Regions from separate parts of the Priestia sp. D3YE.R1 genome, predicted to be linked through region 1. Evidence: riboswitches for the same ligand, from Rfam matches in the RefSeq annotation. Region 1 holds a riboswitch; each other region holds the start of a gene.
What was found. A riboswitch is a leader RNA that binds a small molecule or an ion and turns the genes downstream of it on or off. The one in region 1 is predicted to bind ZMP and ZTP.
Positions count from the first base shown of each region.

Region 2: linked by a shared signal. The riboswitch ahead of ACOZIR_RS18310 (phosphoribosylaminoimidazolecarboxamide formyltransferase) and the one ahead of ACOZIR_RS21295 (phosphoglycerate dehydrogenase) in region 1 are both predicted to bind ZMP and ZTP.
Region 3: linked by a shared signal. The riboswitch ahead of ACOZIR_RS13315 (APC family permease) and the one ahead of ACOZIR_RS21295 (phosphoglycerate dehydrogenase) in region 1 are both predicted to bind ZMP and ZTP.

Region 1 is NZ_JBLTHW010000003.1:583,958-589,474, forward strand. It holds gene htpG (molecular chaperone HtpG) at 1-1,326, opposite strand, end outside; ZMP/ZTP riboswitch at 1,538-1,616, shown strand; gene ACOZIR_RS21295 (phosphoglycerate dehydrogenase) at 1,785-2,984, shown strand; gene ACOZIR_RS21300 (hypothetical protein) at 3,109-3,570, shown strand; gene ACOZIR_RS21305 (DUF6143 family protein) at 3,814-4,356, shown strand; gene ACOZIR_RS21310 (hypothetical protein) at 5,160-5,309, shown strand; tRNA gene ACOZIR_RS21315 (tRNA-Ala) at 5,427-5,498, opposite strand.
Region 2 is NZ_JBLTHW010000002.1:1,193,638-1,199,154, reverse strand. It holds gene ACOZIR_RS18325 (DUF3231 family protein) at 1-229, opposite strand, end outside; gene ACOZIR_RS18320 (GerAB/ArcD/ProY family transporter) at 648-1,760, shown strand; gene ACOZIR_RS18315 (hypothetical protein) at 1,904-2,086, shown strand; ZMP/ZTP riboswitch at 2,255-2,333, shown strand; gene ACOZIR_RS18310 (phosphoribosylaminoimidazolecarboxamide formyltransferase) at 2,382-3,548, shown strand; gene ACOZIR_RS18305 (cysteine hydrolase family protein) at 3,679-4,257, opposite strand; gene ACOZIR_RS18300 (cysteine hydrolase family protein) at 4,506-5,042, shown strand; gene ACOZIR_RS18295 (hypothetical protein) at 5,187-5,444, shown strand.
Region 3 is NZ_JBLTHW010000002.1:195,300-200,816, reverse strand. It holds gene ACOZIR_RS13325 (acyl-CoA thioesterase) at 76-585, opposite strand; gene ACOZIR_RS13320 (DUF5105 domain-containing protein) at 737-1,783, opposite strand; gene ACOZIR_RS13315 (APC family permease) at 1,965-3,560, opposite strand; ZMP/ZTP riboswitch at 3,617-3,695, opposite strand; gene ACOZIR_RS13310 (cupin domain-containing protein) at 4,081-4,680, shown strand; gene ACOZIR_RS13305 (DUF3311 domain-containing protein) at 5,039-5,242, shown strand; gene ACOZIR_RS13300 (sodium:solute symporter family protein) at 5,242-5,517, shown strand, end outside.

The sequences.
Region 1 (5,517 bases):
TTCGTACGATTCGCCTGATGCATAATAAATATACTTTTGATCCTCAGGCATGCGCGATACATACTCATCTAGTGTTACGAGCTTTTTCTCTGTAGAAGAATAGAATAAAAGCAGGTCTTTTAACACGTCTTTGTTGCTGCCAAAGTCACTGTAAACGCCGTACTTCAGCTGGCGGCCAAATGATTCATAAAACTTCTCGTACTTTTCACGTTCGTTTTTAAGCAAGCTTTTTAATTCATTTTTGATTTTCTTGCCGATGTTTTTGGCAATCAGCTGAAGCTGGCGGTCTTGCTGCAAAATTTCACGTGAAATATTAAGAGATAAATCTTCAGAATCTACCATACCTTTTACAAAGCTAAAGTAATCTGGAAGAAGATCTGCACATTTATTCATAATTAAGACGCCGTTTGAATACAATTCAAGTCCTTTTTCAAATTCTTTTGAGTAGTAGTCAAACGGACTATTTTCTGGAATAAATAAAATGGCATTGTAGCGAATCGTTCCATCCACATTAATATGAAGGTGAGTGAGCGGTTTATCAAATCCGTAGCGCTTTTCTGAATAAAACTGCTCATAGTCTTCTGAAGTCAATTCATTTCTGTTTTTCTTCCAGATCGGTATCATACTGTTGATAACTTGTTCTTCTGTATAATCTTCTAGCTCGTTATCAGAACCTTCTTTAGGGCGTTTTTCCGTTATGTCCATTTTAATCGGGTAGCGGATAAAGTCTGAATACTTTTTAATGATCTCTTTTAAACGATATTCTTCTAGATACTCATCATATGTTTCATCTTCTGTATTTTCTTTAATTTTTAAAATGATTTGAGTTCCAACCGTTTCTTTTTCGCACGGCTCGATTGTATAACCATCAGCACCAGTAGATTCCCATTTATAGGCTTTATCGCTGCCTAAAGCTTTACTAATCACCGTTACGACATCTGCTACCATGAACGCAGCATAAAACCCAACGCCGAATTGGCCGATAATCGTGTGTCCGTCCTTTGTTTCATTTTCGTTTTTAAACGCAAGAGAACCGCTTCTTGCAATTGTGCCCAAGCTGCTTTCAAGCTCCTCTTGCGTCATACCAATTCCAGTATCCGTAATGGTTAAGGTACGGTTAGTTTTATCTGGTGTTACTTTTATGTAGTAGCTTTCTTTGTTAAAATGCAAGGAGTCGTCTGTTAAAGCTTTGTAATAAATTTTATCGATTGCATCACTTGAATTTGATAGAAGTTCTCTCAAAAATACTTCTTTTTGAGAATAGATGGAATTAATCATCATCTCTAATAATCGCTTTGATTCGGCTTTGAATTCTTTTTTTGACATAAGAAGTTCTCCTTTCCAAATAGGGCTTATAAAATAATTAGCACTTGAGTTGATAGAGTGCTAATCACTCTTCTTATTTAACATGTATTGGGGTATTTGTCAATATATTAGGAGATTCACCAAAGAGATTAAAAATTAGACTGAAAAAAGCAAACTTTTAAAAAAAAGGTTGAACGTTCTGAAAGAGTTTGCTAGAATATACTTAATTTCAAAGACTATATGTGACTGGCGAAACGCGGATAACCGTGAGGAAGCATATAGTGACGTAGCCGTTCGCCTGGGCAGAGGTAAGGGATTAATACATATCTCTTACCTCTTTCTGTTTAGGGGGAGAGGATATAGAAGTTATCAGACATGTAGGCTAAAAAACCAGACTTTTAAAAAAATTAAAAATGAAGTTCCTTTATCCAAAGGTAAAAACGTGTAAAACTACGATGATAATCAGAGGAGAGTACAAAATGAGCACATTAACATTGGAAAAAGTACAAACAATCAAAACATTAAACAACATTGCACAAAAAGGTCTAAATGTTTTTAATCAAGAAGGTTATCAAATTGACAACGACAGCGAAAATCCAGATGCTATTGTCGTGCGTAGCTTTAACATGCACAGCATGGCATTTGACCAAAATTTAAAAGCTATTGCACGAGCTGGAGCGGGGGTTAATAATATACCGGTGGACGCTTGCACGGAGCAAGGTATCGTTGTATTTAATACGCCAGGAGCTAATGCAAACGCAGTAAAAGAAATGGTTTTAACTACAATTATGGCTTCTTCTCGTAACTTATTTGCTGGAGTTGAATGGACAAAAGGATTAGATGGCCAAGGTGATCAAATTCCTAAGTTAGTTGAAGCAGGTAAAAAACAGTTTGTTGGAAAAGAAATCAAAGGCAAAACATTAGGCGTTATTGGTTTAGGTGCAATTGGTGCTCTTGTAGCAAACGACGCGCTTGATTTAGATATGGACGTAATTGGTTTTGATCCATTCATTTCTGTTAATACAGCTTGGAATTTGTCTCGCAACGTACAGCGTGCAATGTCTCTAGAAGAACTATTTGCAGCATCTGACTATATTACGGTTCATGTTCCATTAACGGAAGATACAAAAGGTGTTTTCAATAAAGAAACGTTTAGCATCATGAAACCAGATGTTCATATTTTGAACTTCTCACGGGGTGAGCTTGTAAACGAAGAAGATATGAAAGCTGCTCTTGAAAGTGGAAAAGTTGGACGATACATTACAGATTTCCCAAATCAAAATATCTTGAACATGAAAAATGTTGTGCCAATTCCTCACTTAGGGGCATCAACTCAAGAATCAGAAGAAAACTGTGCGGTAATGGCAGCACGTCAAGTGAAAAATTTCTTAGAAACAGGAAACGTTAAAAATTCAGTGAACTTCCCGAATGCATCTCTTCCTTACACTGGGAAAAAACGCGTAGCTGCTTTCCATCACAACGTGCCGAATATGGTAGGACAACTTACACAAGTATTCTCAAACTACAATTTAAACATCGCAGATATGGTGAACAGAAGCCGCGGTGAATATGCGTATACAATGATTGATATTGACAATCAAGTAAGCGACGAGATTGTGCCTGAGCTAGAAGAAAAAATTGGTCAAATTGAAGGAATTATTACAAGTCGTATTATCTAATTTCGTTACCATCATATTTTCAGTGTTACAGCCCTAACTTAGAAAAGTTAGGGCTGTTTTTACATGGTGTTTACCTCATATCATTTCCTTCATTCTCATATCATATAGAAATACCTTTAAAGAGGTGAACGTTTTGTCAGGAGAAATGATAGGAATTTTGATAGGGTCGCTCATCGCGCTGGCAGGAACATTTATTACTTCTGTCGTAGCTATAACGATGTCGAAAGAGCAATACAAACAAGAGCTTCGCAAAGCATTTATCCAAAAGAAAGTTGATGCCTATACCCATGTGTGTCAAGTTATTCTAGCTATAAAAAACGATTTACTTACAAAAACTGTTTCTTCAGCCGGCTTAAACTGGACGGCTCAATCTATTAACAAACTAGCAGATGTGTGTATTACGGAAGGGCTATGGATCGATGAAGAAGACAGCAAAAAGCTGGAGATTCTGCAGAAGCAGCTTTCAAAATTTGTATTTGATGAAATAGAACTGTCTAGACATGATATTCTCACAACCTGTTATGAAATTGTTGAATATTGCGAAAAAAGGGCAAGGATTCTTCATTCTATGACTACAAAAGAATAGGTGATTACTACTTTAAGAAGTGATAGTAGAAGTATTAAAAAAGCGTCGGAATATAAAGTCAAAAAGCAATCCGTTTATACACCAGCAGTCGACGAGGGCATTAAGCGATAGGAAAAGATAGGCTCAGTACCGGGTCTATCTTTTTGAGTTTATATAAAGATTAAATATATTTCTATATGAATATGTCCAAGCATTTATAGAAAACCCTCATAAAATAATATATTACAGAAAGGAGATGATTGTATGTCGAATTACGAGTCGAGCAAACCGTATATTAAAGCCGTTAATATACCTAATCCTTTATATCAATCTTTAAAAGGAGACTATTTTGTTGGACAAACTGAGCCTATTCGTTTTGGTGGAAATAGAAATGCTTGGGGCGGGTTAGTTAACCCTTCCGGCTCCGGAGTAGATTTATTTGTGAATGCTTTTACTATCACTAACTATTCCAACGAACCTTTTACTGCTGAAATTTGGTTTAACTCCATCCCGCCTGGAAAAGGAACAACTTCGGATAATGTGAGTCCAGCGAATACTACAATACGTTCAAAGCCAAAAGGGAAAATTAAATTTGCAGAAATGGTAAAAGGCTTTCCTACCAAAGGGGTAAACGTATTTAACCGTGTTGTTCCGCCGAAAAGTACATTAGTAAGTGATGAAGATGGTAAATTTATCTTTCCAAACAACGGTTCATACGTTATTTTCCTAGTTTCTCCGGGAAATAAAGAAATTAAAGCTGAAATTGCATATGGATGGTTTGAAAAAAAACGTAAGAAGAATTGTTAACTGAATAGGTCTTAGCGATTGTATGAGAAGTGTATGAGCTATTTCATATTTAATACAGTCCTTAACAAACAGTAAGTGTTTATAAAAAGAACTTTGCAGCAGCATACAAAGTTCTTTTTTATAGCTTGCGTTTTTTCGTTTGATTATGGATATCACCAAAGAAAAACAAAGCAAGCAAAAGGATAATTCTAACTACACAAGCGGTTTGAATAGTATTTAAGGATGTTGATGACTCAAGGATTAAAGCGAGAATACATAAAACTAAGCTACCTAGTACAATAGCAAAACGAATAACAAAGACGACTGTTATAGAACGAATGCCAAATACAGCTGATATACTAATCACCTCTTTGTAGAATGAAGTAACCTTTTCGTCCAGGGTATAAGCGTGCTTAACATCTCACGTTAATGTCTACATTCACATTATCTTAAGTTTCAATTCATACTGGCTTCATATAAATTAGTCATACTGAATGTATTAATGAAAGATATGAGGTGGAACAATGTTAAACAAGCTTTTTAAACTATTTACAACAGAAACCGAGATATCCAAAGATAAAGAAGTAGATCTCCACGAAGAGAACGATTTTAACGAAGTTTGTGATGATCATTTCATTATAGATGAGTATTAGAAGCCCTATAAAACGCTGCAAAAATGAGAGGGTTGATTGTATCTATATAACCATTAATCGTACAAGGGTCGTAAAGGTATACTTTTACGGCCGATTAATATTGATGAATTGCTTTTTACATGAAACAATGTGAAAAAAATGGGCATCCTAGAAGCAAAAGGAGGGGATAGAATGGGCAAAGAACCAAATGATGAAACAAGTGAAGGGCTGAATCAGCTTTTTGAAATCATCAATGCAAAAGGCGACGAGGGCGAACTTAGAGAAATTGTCAGTAGGAGCAGTGAAAAGAATAATCATAAAAATCATGAGGATCAATCGTAAAAAGAAAATAAAAAACCTCTTCATGGAAATCATGAAGAGGTCAGATGAAATAGTATTGCAACCATTCCATCCTGCAGAGTTTTAAAGTGTTTTAAACTCTTGATACGGCTGTTTTTATGGAACTGATGGGATTCGAACCCACGACCCCTTGTCTGCCAGACAAGTATTCTCCCACTGAACTACAGTCCCGATTATGTAGAGCCTTTAT
Region 2 (5,517 bases), on a different contig from region 1:
CTGTAAAGCCATTTGGTAGAGGAAAATCCTCGTTGTTTAAAATCTTCGTTAACACTTTAAGATGCTTTTCAGATAATCCTAAACAAAATTCAAAAAGGGAACGAATTTCGGAGTCTTTAACGGTTGCTAATACGTATTTGCTAATGCAAATCGCCATTGTTTCCCGAATATATTGTACCCACAGGCTTGTAATTTCTGAGGAAGTTAATCTACTGTCGTTTCTGCTCAAATTTGTTACCTCCAATAGGATATAAATGCTACAAATATATTATCCCGATATATTACATTTATGCATTATGGTAACAAATCGCATTCATAGTAAAGACCACACACTATTAAATCTCCCCCATAGATAGACATAAAAATCTAATGAATATCTAAAAAGCTGCACAATCCATAATAGAGACTCTTATGAAATTCCCTGTTGCTGAACAAGGGGGTTTTTCTGGTTGGTTCCTTTAAGAGTGTTTATGTTAACTAACGTTGTATATAGTATGCACTTCTCAACCCTTAAAAGTATTAAAAATAGAAAGTAGGATAGGATGAATAAATAGAATAAATAGGCTAAATGTATTTTAGCAGCACTCACTTAATAAACATATACATACTCATCCATGTAATCGATAAAGAGGAGGATACCTTAAACAATGGAGAAAGCCAAAGTTAGTGTTATTCAATTATTTGCCATGATGTTTATTTTCAACCTAGGAACCTCATTAATCGTAGCTTATGGAATAAACGCACAAAAAGATGCTTGGCTTGCTATCCTTTTAGGGATGTGCATGGGGATGGTTTTATTTTTCACCTATTACTCTTTATTCCGTCAATATCCAACTCTCCCTCTTACTGGATACGCAAGGAAGATATTTGGTAAATATTTAGGGTGGATTATTGGTTTGTTATACGTCCTAATTTTTTTGTATATGTCTGCTAGAAATGCACGTGACTTTGGCGATTTACTAGTCTCATCAACATTGACAGAGACCCCATTATTAGCTGTCAATTTATCACTGGTTCTTGTAATATGTTATGTTCTTTATTTAGGTATTGAAGTGTTAGGAAGAACAGCAGAAGTATTTATTGTTGTCTTGCTGTTCTTGGGGATAGCAGGAAACTTCTTTATTTTTATTTCAGGGAATGTTGATTTTCATAAGTTGCAGCCCTTTCTTGAAAATGGATGGAAACTACCTTTAAAGGTGGCTTTTCGAGACGTTTTCTTTTTTCCTTTTGGTAAAATGATTGCCTTTACAATGTTGCTCCCTCATTTAAACAGACCTAAATTAGTGAAAAGAGTATGGCTATCTGCCATCGTTTCAAGTGGTCTGATCTTAAGTTGGACAGCAAGCTTAAATATTGCCGTTCTTAGTGTTGATGTAACAAAAAGATCCGTCTTTCCGACGTTAGTAACCATTGGAAAGGTGAACCTTTTAGATTTTATAGAAAGACTCGATGCGGTTGTTGTGTTTACGATGTTGCTGACAGTGTTTTTTAAAGTCTCTATCTTTTTGTATGGGGCTGTCATCGGAATAGTGGATTTATTCAAGTTAAACAATCGTCAACAAATTCTTTTACCAACCGGGGGAATTGTCATCTTTTTATCCATGACCATGGCCTCCAGTTTTCCAGAACATTTAGAAGAAGGTCATGACGTTTTGCACTATTATTTCATTGGTTTTCATCTGCTTATACCCTTGTTAATGTTTTTAGTTTCCATGGTTCGTAATGGTTTCAGGAAAAAAATAGATCGAAACCAAATGTAATATAATAACGACTATGCTATATTTCAAAGCCATTGAATTTAAACAAATGCCAAGGGCTTTTTTGATTACCGAGAAGAAATATTATGGTAACTAGAAACAAAGGTATATGTTATTATATTCCAGGAGGCGAGAGAATTTTGAATATGGGCTTAGGAGTTATATTAATATTCGTTGCAATTATCTTTATTTTATGGGGGATATTCTCACGTAAGCAAAAGAATAGAATTGTAAGTAGTACATTATTGGCAGTAGGAACAGTTGCCTTATTTACAAGCATTCTATTGTTAACTGGAATATACGATCCATATGCTAACCATATTAAATAAAAACCAAATAGGCAGAAGCTTTTTATTTTAAAAAGGCTTCTGCCTATTTGATTTCCGATAAGCTCTGTTATATAAATTAGATTTGTATATGATATATAATAAAAAAAGTAAAATTTGGATAAAGGTATTGTTAAAATTAATTTTATTATGTAAAATTTTATTATAAAACAGACTATGTGTTACTGGCGTAAACATGGAGGACCATGAGGAAGCACATAGATAACGGCCGTACGCCTGGGCAAAGTATTTGAACATGAGTTCAAATACTTTTTTTATTTAGAAAGGAGATTTTTAAGTGAAAGAAATTGGTTTACGATATGGGATGAATCCAAATCAAAGTAAAGCTAAAGTTCAGAATGCTAAGAACACTCCTATTAAAATCTTAAATGGAGAAGCGAGTTATATTAACTTTCTAGATGCATTAAACGCTTTTCAACTGGTTCGGGAGCTTCGACAGGCTACTGATCAACCTGCAGCAGCTTCTTTTAAACATGTAAGTCCAGCAGGTGCAGCTGTGTACTCTCCACTAAATGAGACACTTACTGAATCCTATTTTGTTGAAGACCTAGAGCTGTCTCCTTTAGCCATTGCTTATGCAAGAGCGCGTGGGACAGATAGGATGTCTTCATTTGGAGATTGTGCTGCTTTTAGTGATGAAGTGGATATAACTGTAGCTAATCTCCTCAAAACAGAGGTTTCTGATATGATTGTTGCACCAAGCTACACTCAAGAAGCACTAGAGATTTTGAAACAGAAAAAGAAAGGAAAATATCTAATTTTAGAGATTGATCTAAATTATGTGCCTGATCTAATTGAAAAAAGAACGGTATTTGGCATTACTCTAGAACAACAAAGAAATGATGTACAGATTGGGAAAGAAATTTTTAATCATATTGTTACGACTCAATGTGATATCCCTGATCATGCAAAGAGGGATCTTCTTGTTGCTCTTATTACATTGAAATATACACAATCAAACTCTATTTGTTTTGCTTTAGATGGCCAAACGATTGGAATTGGTGCTGGACAACAGTCCCGTATTCATTGTACAAGGTTGGCAGCTGAAAAAGCTGATAACTGGTGGTTAAGACAACATCCAAGAGCTCTTAATATGAAGTTCAAAGAAGGTATTTCTCGTGTAGAAGTGAATAATGCAATTGATGGATGGCTGAATGATGATATTACTGAAGTAGAAAATGAACAATGGAAAAGGTGTTTTGAAGAGGTACCAGTTAGGCTAAGTAAGAGTGAAAAACAAGAATGGCTAAAAAGATTAAAAGACGTTTCTTATGCATCCGATGCTTTTTTACCGTTCCGTGATAATATCGATCGTGCAGCTCAAAGTGGCGTTAAGTATGTGGTTCAAACAGGAAATTCTTTACGAGATGAACAAGTTACACAGGCAGCAAATGAATATGGAATGATTATGGCGCATTCAGGCATACGTGTATTCCATCATTGAGCTATGAATTAAATATAATTAGCCCAAAAGAGCCAAGACCTTATAAGGGAACTGGCTCTTTTATGACCTTTCCAAAAATTTGTGTTTCGTTAACTAACTCTGTATATTGTATATAGTTAAAACAAAAGTATTAAGCCTTTATTTCTTGGGCTAAAGTTTGGATTAATTCTTTTGTGGTTAAAACCGTAGCAAACTCATTGTCTAAAGTAGCTAGTGACACATTATGTATTTGTTCAGCTGAATAATACGTATTGTCTGCCCCTTTTATTGCAAATGCAGCTGTTGCATCTGATACTAAGTACGTTTCAAATCCTAAATTACCACTCATTCGAGTAGTAGTTGAGACACAGTGTGGAGTTGTTAACCCTACTATTACAACCTTTTCTATTTGGTTTTCTTTTAAATATTTTTCGAGTCCAGTTCCTATAAATGCACTATTTACTTTCTTTTTAAAGATCGGTTCATTTTCAGCTGGGAATACAACATCTTTAAAATCTGAGCTTAGTTTACTAGAATGAAAAATCGAATGGTCGTTATCAGATAAGTGCTGAATATGTATAATTGGGTATTTCTTTTCTCTCCATGTCTTTAAAAGAACTTGAATATTGTCTTCAGCATTAAGGTTATTTCTTATCCCCCACTTTTCATCTTCAAAAGCCCTTTGAACATCGATAATAATTAAAGCCGTATTGCTGAAACCTTTTCTCATATGTAATTCTCCTCTACTCTTTTCTACATATTTTAACATTTATGTTAGATTGGTGAATTAAAAATAAGAATTTTATTTAAGTATATAAACTTCTTAGAATCATTATTATATGGGCTATTGGTGCGTACTATATGCACTTCGAAGAAGGATAGATTTCGTAAGTTCAAGCTATATAATATAGGATTTTAATTTGATATAATATTATTTTGAATTTTTTACCACAAAAATCAATAGGGGGATACAATCAAATGAGTAAAAAAACAGCTTTGTTGCTTATAGATGTTCAAAACATCATGTTTTCTTATGAAGGTGGATCTTTATGGAATGAACAGCAAGTGCTTCAAAATATTACTTCTCTAAGGGAAAAAGCGCATCAATCTAACGTACCAATTATCTATATCCAGCATACAGACCCTAGTTCGGATAGTATGCTTAGTGAAGGAAAAGTCACATGGGAAATCCATCAGGATGTTCGCCCCCTACCAACAGACACAGTTATTCAAAAATCTTCTTGGGACGCATTTTATCAAACAACTTTATATAAAAAACTTCAGGAACTTGAAATCGGAAAATTAGTCATTGCAGGTATGCAAACTGAGTTTTGTTTGGATACTACTTGTAGAAGAGCATATAGCTTAGGTTATAAAGAGAATATCTTAGTAAAAGATGCCCATAGCACATTTGATACGGCTGTGCTTTCAGCTTCTAAAATAGTAGAACATCATAATAATATGCTAGGTGGCAGATTCGTTACACTAAAACAAGTAAACGAAATTATATTTTAAGCTAATAAATAACTTATCACAGGAAAAAAACAGCCATTTAAAGGCTGTTTTTTGTTCTTGGAACTGTGATTATGGTAACTAGATTTGTAGATTATAAATATGAGATAATACAGTAGATTTTATAGATAAAGGGGATAAATTCAGATGACAAAAGCGATAAACCTTTGGTCATTCGTTTTCTCATTGCTAAGTGTCTGTCTGACTTTCATTACTTTTGCTCATCCATCATTATTAAGATTAAATTTTTATGTAGCAATTGTTGTATTTTTAGTTGGTATTATAGGTTTCTTTGGAGTGCATAATTTCAAATCAGCTGTGAGAAGTGTTTTAACCACTATACTTAGTGCCGTATTAATTGTACTTACTGGATGGATTATCTTTGTTGAAAATCTTTTCTCATAATTAGTATTTGACTTAGAAATATAAAGAATAGAAAAAAAGCATTTAAGATAAAAGGCTCTTAAAGGCTTCTTTG
Region 3 (5,517 bases), on a different contig from region 1:
AACCACTAATCAAACATGTTGATCAATGGTTCGTTTTTCACTTCAGCTAAAATATTTTTCAGCCTCTCTTTTATGCTACCAAGGTTGTCCTAAATCCAATACTGAGGCTAGTTCATTGCTTTTTTTACGCACTTGTTTACGCGTGGCAGCGCGATCTGCCCCCGTTTGAAACAGGTATTTTTCTTCTTCTGTTTCTGGAATAAGCTCGGGTACTGTGCGGGGCTTTCCATCATCATCCATTGCCACAAAAGTTAAAAATGACGTAGCTGCAATTTGACGCTCCCCGGTTTTTAAATTTTCTTTAATCACTTTCACAAACACTTCCATGGATGAACGGCCTGTCCATGATACGTATGACTCCAAACATACAGAATCCTGAGGCGTAATAGGGTGCAGGAAGTGAATAGAGTCTGCCGAAGCCGTCACACACTCTGTACGACTGTGACGATAAGCTGAAATGGACGCAATCATATCAATATCACTCATTAATTTTCCGCCAAATAACGTATTGTGATTATTAATATCATTAGGGAAAATGCGGCTCGTTCGAACGGCCTTTGTATCTTTACAATAATTTGCTTTCATTAGTAAGAACCTCCATTGATGCCTATCATAATAAGAATAAAAGAATGAATGAAACTATACTAGCATATTTTGATAAATTTAGCTTTACAAAAAACTCGTTGATTTATTTACAGAAAACAAAAAAGAGAAGAAAAATTCTTCTCTTTTTTGTCTATCGAATGTAGCTTGATCCAAACGTTTTACCTAAAGAGTCACTGTATAGGTCACTTGACTTCACAGTCCATTTCCCATCTTCTTTCACCATAAAAATTCGTAGGGGACGACTTCCTTCTTTCGTTTCTAATTCATTTACAATATCTTTGAACTTAGAAGCCGCAAACTCTTCAGAGTGTTTTGTATCGTAATCTTTCGTTTCATCTGTATATGCTCGCTTAAGCTGCGATACGTATGAATATAAGTCTGATAAATTAACAGTAGTGTACTCCACTTCTACTACAGCTTTATTATTTGCATTCGCAATCACACTTGTCTTTACACTTGCTTTTTCTTTTAAGACGTCTTTATACATGTTAAAAAAATCTTTTTTTGCTTTGTCGGTTAAACTGTTAGAAAACGCGCCTTTTAATTCCTCGTTAAACGCTTTTTTCTGTTCTTCTATGACAGCTGTTTTATCGGCTGTTACATATTTATCATAATCTACATTTTCTTTGTTTAAGTAAAGAACTTCCGTGTAAGCTTGCAGAGCTTTTTCTGGGTCTTGCAGCTTATTATAGCTTTTCGCGTATTTCTTCGTATCAAGTGTTAATGTTACTTCGTCAATTTCTTCATCATAATCAGAGGATGTTGGCTGAAGCCCAATTTTGTACTTTTTATCTTTTTTAACTTCAAAGACAAACGTTAATTTTTTTTGCTTTCCAGCGCCAATCTTGTCAGATGAACTGCTTTCTAGTCCAAGTTCCCGACTGTTCACTCCCGTTTTTGGAGATAATTGTTCATCTCCTTCATATAAATACACACCGTCGTAATCCGATAAGGATATACTGTTTTTGGATACATTTTTCACTTTCAAATCGACTTTCAACAGCCCTTTTTCTTCACTTGTAGCTCCTTCATCACTGTCTACTAAAATATAAGAAGCGCTGTCAATAGATGCTTCAATCACCTTATTTTTAGCCGAAGTGGATCCTCCCGTTTCCTTAGAACTGTTACAAGCCGCTAATACTAGCATAAGTACAAAAACCAAAGCTAAAACATTCATTTTTTTCACAGCTGCCCAATCCCCTTTATTTTGTTTTTTTAGAACTTTATCCCAAATAAAGGTTCCCTCTGTGTAAATCCTTAAACCTTAAAATCTATATTTTTTACAATATTTTGATAAAAACTAAGTCTAAATTCTCCATAAATAAAAAAACACGAGCACCCGCTCGTGCTCGTATTTTTTATTTAGATTGAAAATTCTCTTGATTGATTTGTTCAGCTTCTTTCATATATCGGTTAGGTTTTCCACTTTTAATTCCCCAGTAATAAAAAGCTAACGATACGCAAGCAATCACTAGCATATCCCATCCAAAAGGCAAAATATTTTTGCCTCCGAATTTTTCGCTTCCTATGTAGGAAATAAAAATCATGCACGCTAAATAGATAAGCATCCAAGCCCCGGTTAAAAATTCTTTTTTAAAGCCCACCCATTTATTTTTCGCTTGGTAATAAAAATAAACTGGCAGGCCAATTGCCATAATAAAGATCACTTCACCTGTAAGTGGCCACCTTGCCCAGTAAAGCGTCAAAGAAGCAAAAACAAAGCCGCATGGCGCAATAACTGATGCCCCTTTTAAATAAAACGGACGGTAAAAGTGTGAAGCCGTTTTTCTTAATGTTATAAGCGCTACAGGGCCCATAATATAAGAGATAAGCGTCGCTACTGAGATCACTTCTGCTAAGACACCCCATCCTCTAAATAAAAAGAGAAACAAAAAGCAAGCTGCTAAATTTAGCCACATAGCTGGGCGCGGGACATTGTAAAGTGGATGAAGAGTACCAAATATCTTTGGCAAATATCCATTTTGCTGCATCCCGTATAACATTCTAGAAGTAGTTGCCGTATACGTAGCACCTGTGCCTGAAGGAGAAACAAATGCATCTGCGTATAACACAATTGTTAGCCAGTTAATTCCAAGCGCAATCGCTAAATCAGCAAAAGGAGAATTAAAATTCAAATGATTCCATCCATCCGCAATTGATGACGGACTTACTGCTCCGATAAAAACAATTTGTAATATAATATATACAATTCCAGCAATAAAAATTGAACCAATTACAGCTATCGGAATCGATTTATTAGGTGATTTTGCTTCTCCTGCCATATTTACAGGACTTTGAAACCCATTAAATGCAAACACAATACCTGATGTTGCCACTGCCGTTAAAACACTGGCCCACCCATAAGGGGCAACTCCATGCTCACTTGAAAAGTTCCCGCTATGAAAACCAGCAAAAAATAAAGCCCCTGCCGTTAAACCAGGAATAATTAATTTAACAATCGTAATAAATGAGTTTGCTTTAGCAAAGAGGTTTACCGTCCAATAGTTCACAAAAAAGTAAACGAACAATAACAGAGACGCAACTGCCAACCCCTTGGACGTTAAAATGCCATTGTCTACTAATTCATGAGTCCAGCGCGCCCATTTCCACGGCCAAGTACTCATATATTGCACAGATGCAATAGCCTCCACTGTTATCGTTGAAGCAATTGAAATCCAGTTAGCCCAAGCAGCCAAAAACCCAATAAATGATCCGTGTGAATACTGAGGATATTTAACCATTCCCCCTGCTTGTGGAAACATCGCGCCCAGTTCCGCATATGACAGGGCAATGGTCAAAATAACCACCATTCCAATAACCCATGAAAAAATAGCCGCGGGTCCCGCAATTTGAGCTGCCTTCCATGCGCCAAACAGCCATCCTGAACCGATAATCGAACCTATGCCTGTCATGGTTAAAGCAAATGTTCCCATCTTCCTTTGCATATTGCTCATCCAAATCTACTCCTCTTCCCTAGGAAAATAAAAAAAACACTTGCGAAATTTTCTCAAGTGTTTGCCCAGGCGCGCGGCTTATACGCTATATGCTCCCCCATGGTCATCCATGTTGCGCCAGTCACATATAGGAATATATTTTTTATCAGTATATAACATTCATTACTATTACTCAATACACAAAAATGTTTACATTAGTTTTTAAAAATAATAAATTATTCGTAAAATTCAAAATTAATCTCCTAAAAACCTCTTTTTAATTACAAAAAAGAACTGAAACCCTAACTTTACTTATCATTTGATTCTTTTAACTCATAAGCAAATCCCCTTCCTTAAATTATTCCAATATATATTATTCATTTACAAAATACGAATTAACATCTATATATCCATAGAATTCTTGCACTAGACCCTTTACTTATATACAATATGAAGAAAAGATACTAAAGTGAAGTTCCCACCACTTAGCTGCGCTTGAAGTGGGAGACTTCTTTTAGGAAAACGTTAACACCTACATATCATGCACTTCGCAACGAATGAAGTACTTCGAGCAAACTTCTCTGTTTACGCAAGCAAAAAACAGGGAAAATTACGAAAAAAGATTGTTAGAGGGATGCTTATGAATTATGCAAATGTAAAAGTTCTTTATTTTGATGACGACGGAACCATTCCAAATCACCCTCGTCTTCCAGTTTTGTTGTATGAACACGTATTTATTAGTAAGAAAGAGAAAGTAGAGAGCATTTTTAATTCTCACAACTGGAAAAACAGCTGGGTAGGCGGCATATATGATTTTCACCATTACCACAGTAATTCTCATGAAGCACTAGGTGTAATTAGCGGATCTGCACGTTTAAAACTAGGTGGACATATGGGAGAAAATATCGTGGTTCATGCTGGGGATGTACTCGTACTCCCTGCAGGTACAGGGCATATGCGTCTGCAGTCAACTGCTGATTTTAAAGTGGTTGGAGCTTATCCAGAGGGCATGGATTACAACTTACGAACAGGAAAACAAACCGATCGCCCTCACGTATTTGATGAAATTGCACAAGTACCTATTCCTACAACGGATCCTGTTTATGGCGACAAAGGACCATTGACAGAGTGGTGGAACTAGACAAGCACTTATTGTCTAGTTTTTTTATTTGCTCGTTTTTATAGCTTCCATAAATCTTTATTTGAACATACAAATTCTTTTTCTTTGATGCAATAGTAATATACTTTATCTCATCGAGAAAACTAACTTTCTTCTTTTCCATTCTTTTTTTGCTTCAAAGGCAACTGTGCTTAGGTTCTCCCCTGCTTTTTCTTCCCTAATCATTTCAAATATCTTCTTCTCATCATGCTCTTTTTTTGTTTTTCTAAAAAAATTTTCATAATTTATAACGAAATTTTCAAAAAACTTATTGCTTTACTATGTCAGACTTGCTATCATAGTGAACATTGTTAGATAAATTTTATAGGAGGAGTAAAAATTGAACAGAAAATTCATAATATTTATTTTATTCATCATTCCGTTTATTGCTCAATTCGCTTTTTTACCTTTTGTAAATAACATTCATCCAATTATTTTTGGATTACCTATTTTGCATTTATGGTTATTTTTATGGGTCTTCTTAACGCCTGTGTGTACATTTATCATTTATCGTTTACAAAAATCTTGGGGGGACATTGAATAATGCAAGGAAATTTAACCGCACTTTTAATCACATCAGCAATTGTTCTTGTCGTTATCGCCATTGGCTTTATAGCAGGACGTGACAAATCATCTAGAAGCTCCGTTGAAGAGTGGGCTGTAGGGGGAAGACGTTTTGGAAGCCTGCTCGTCTGGCTTTTAGTAGGAGCAGATTTATATACTGCTTATACATTCCTAGGTCTTACAAGTACAGCTTATCAAGGAGGAAGCATCGCATTTTTTGCCATTCCTTACTCTGTTTTAGCTTTTTTAATTTCA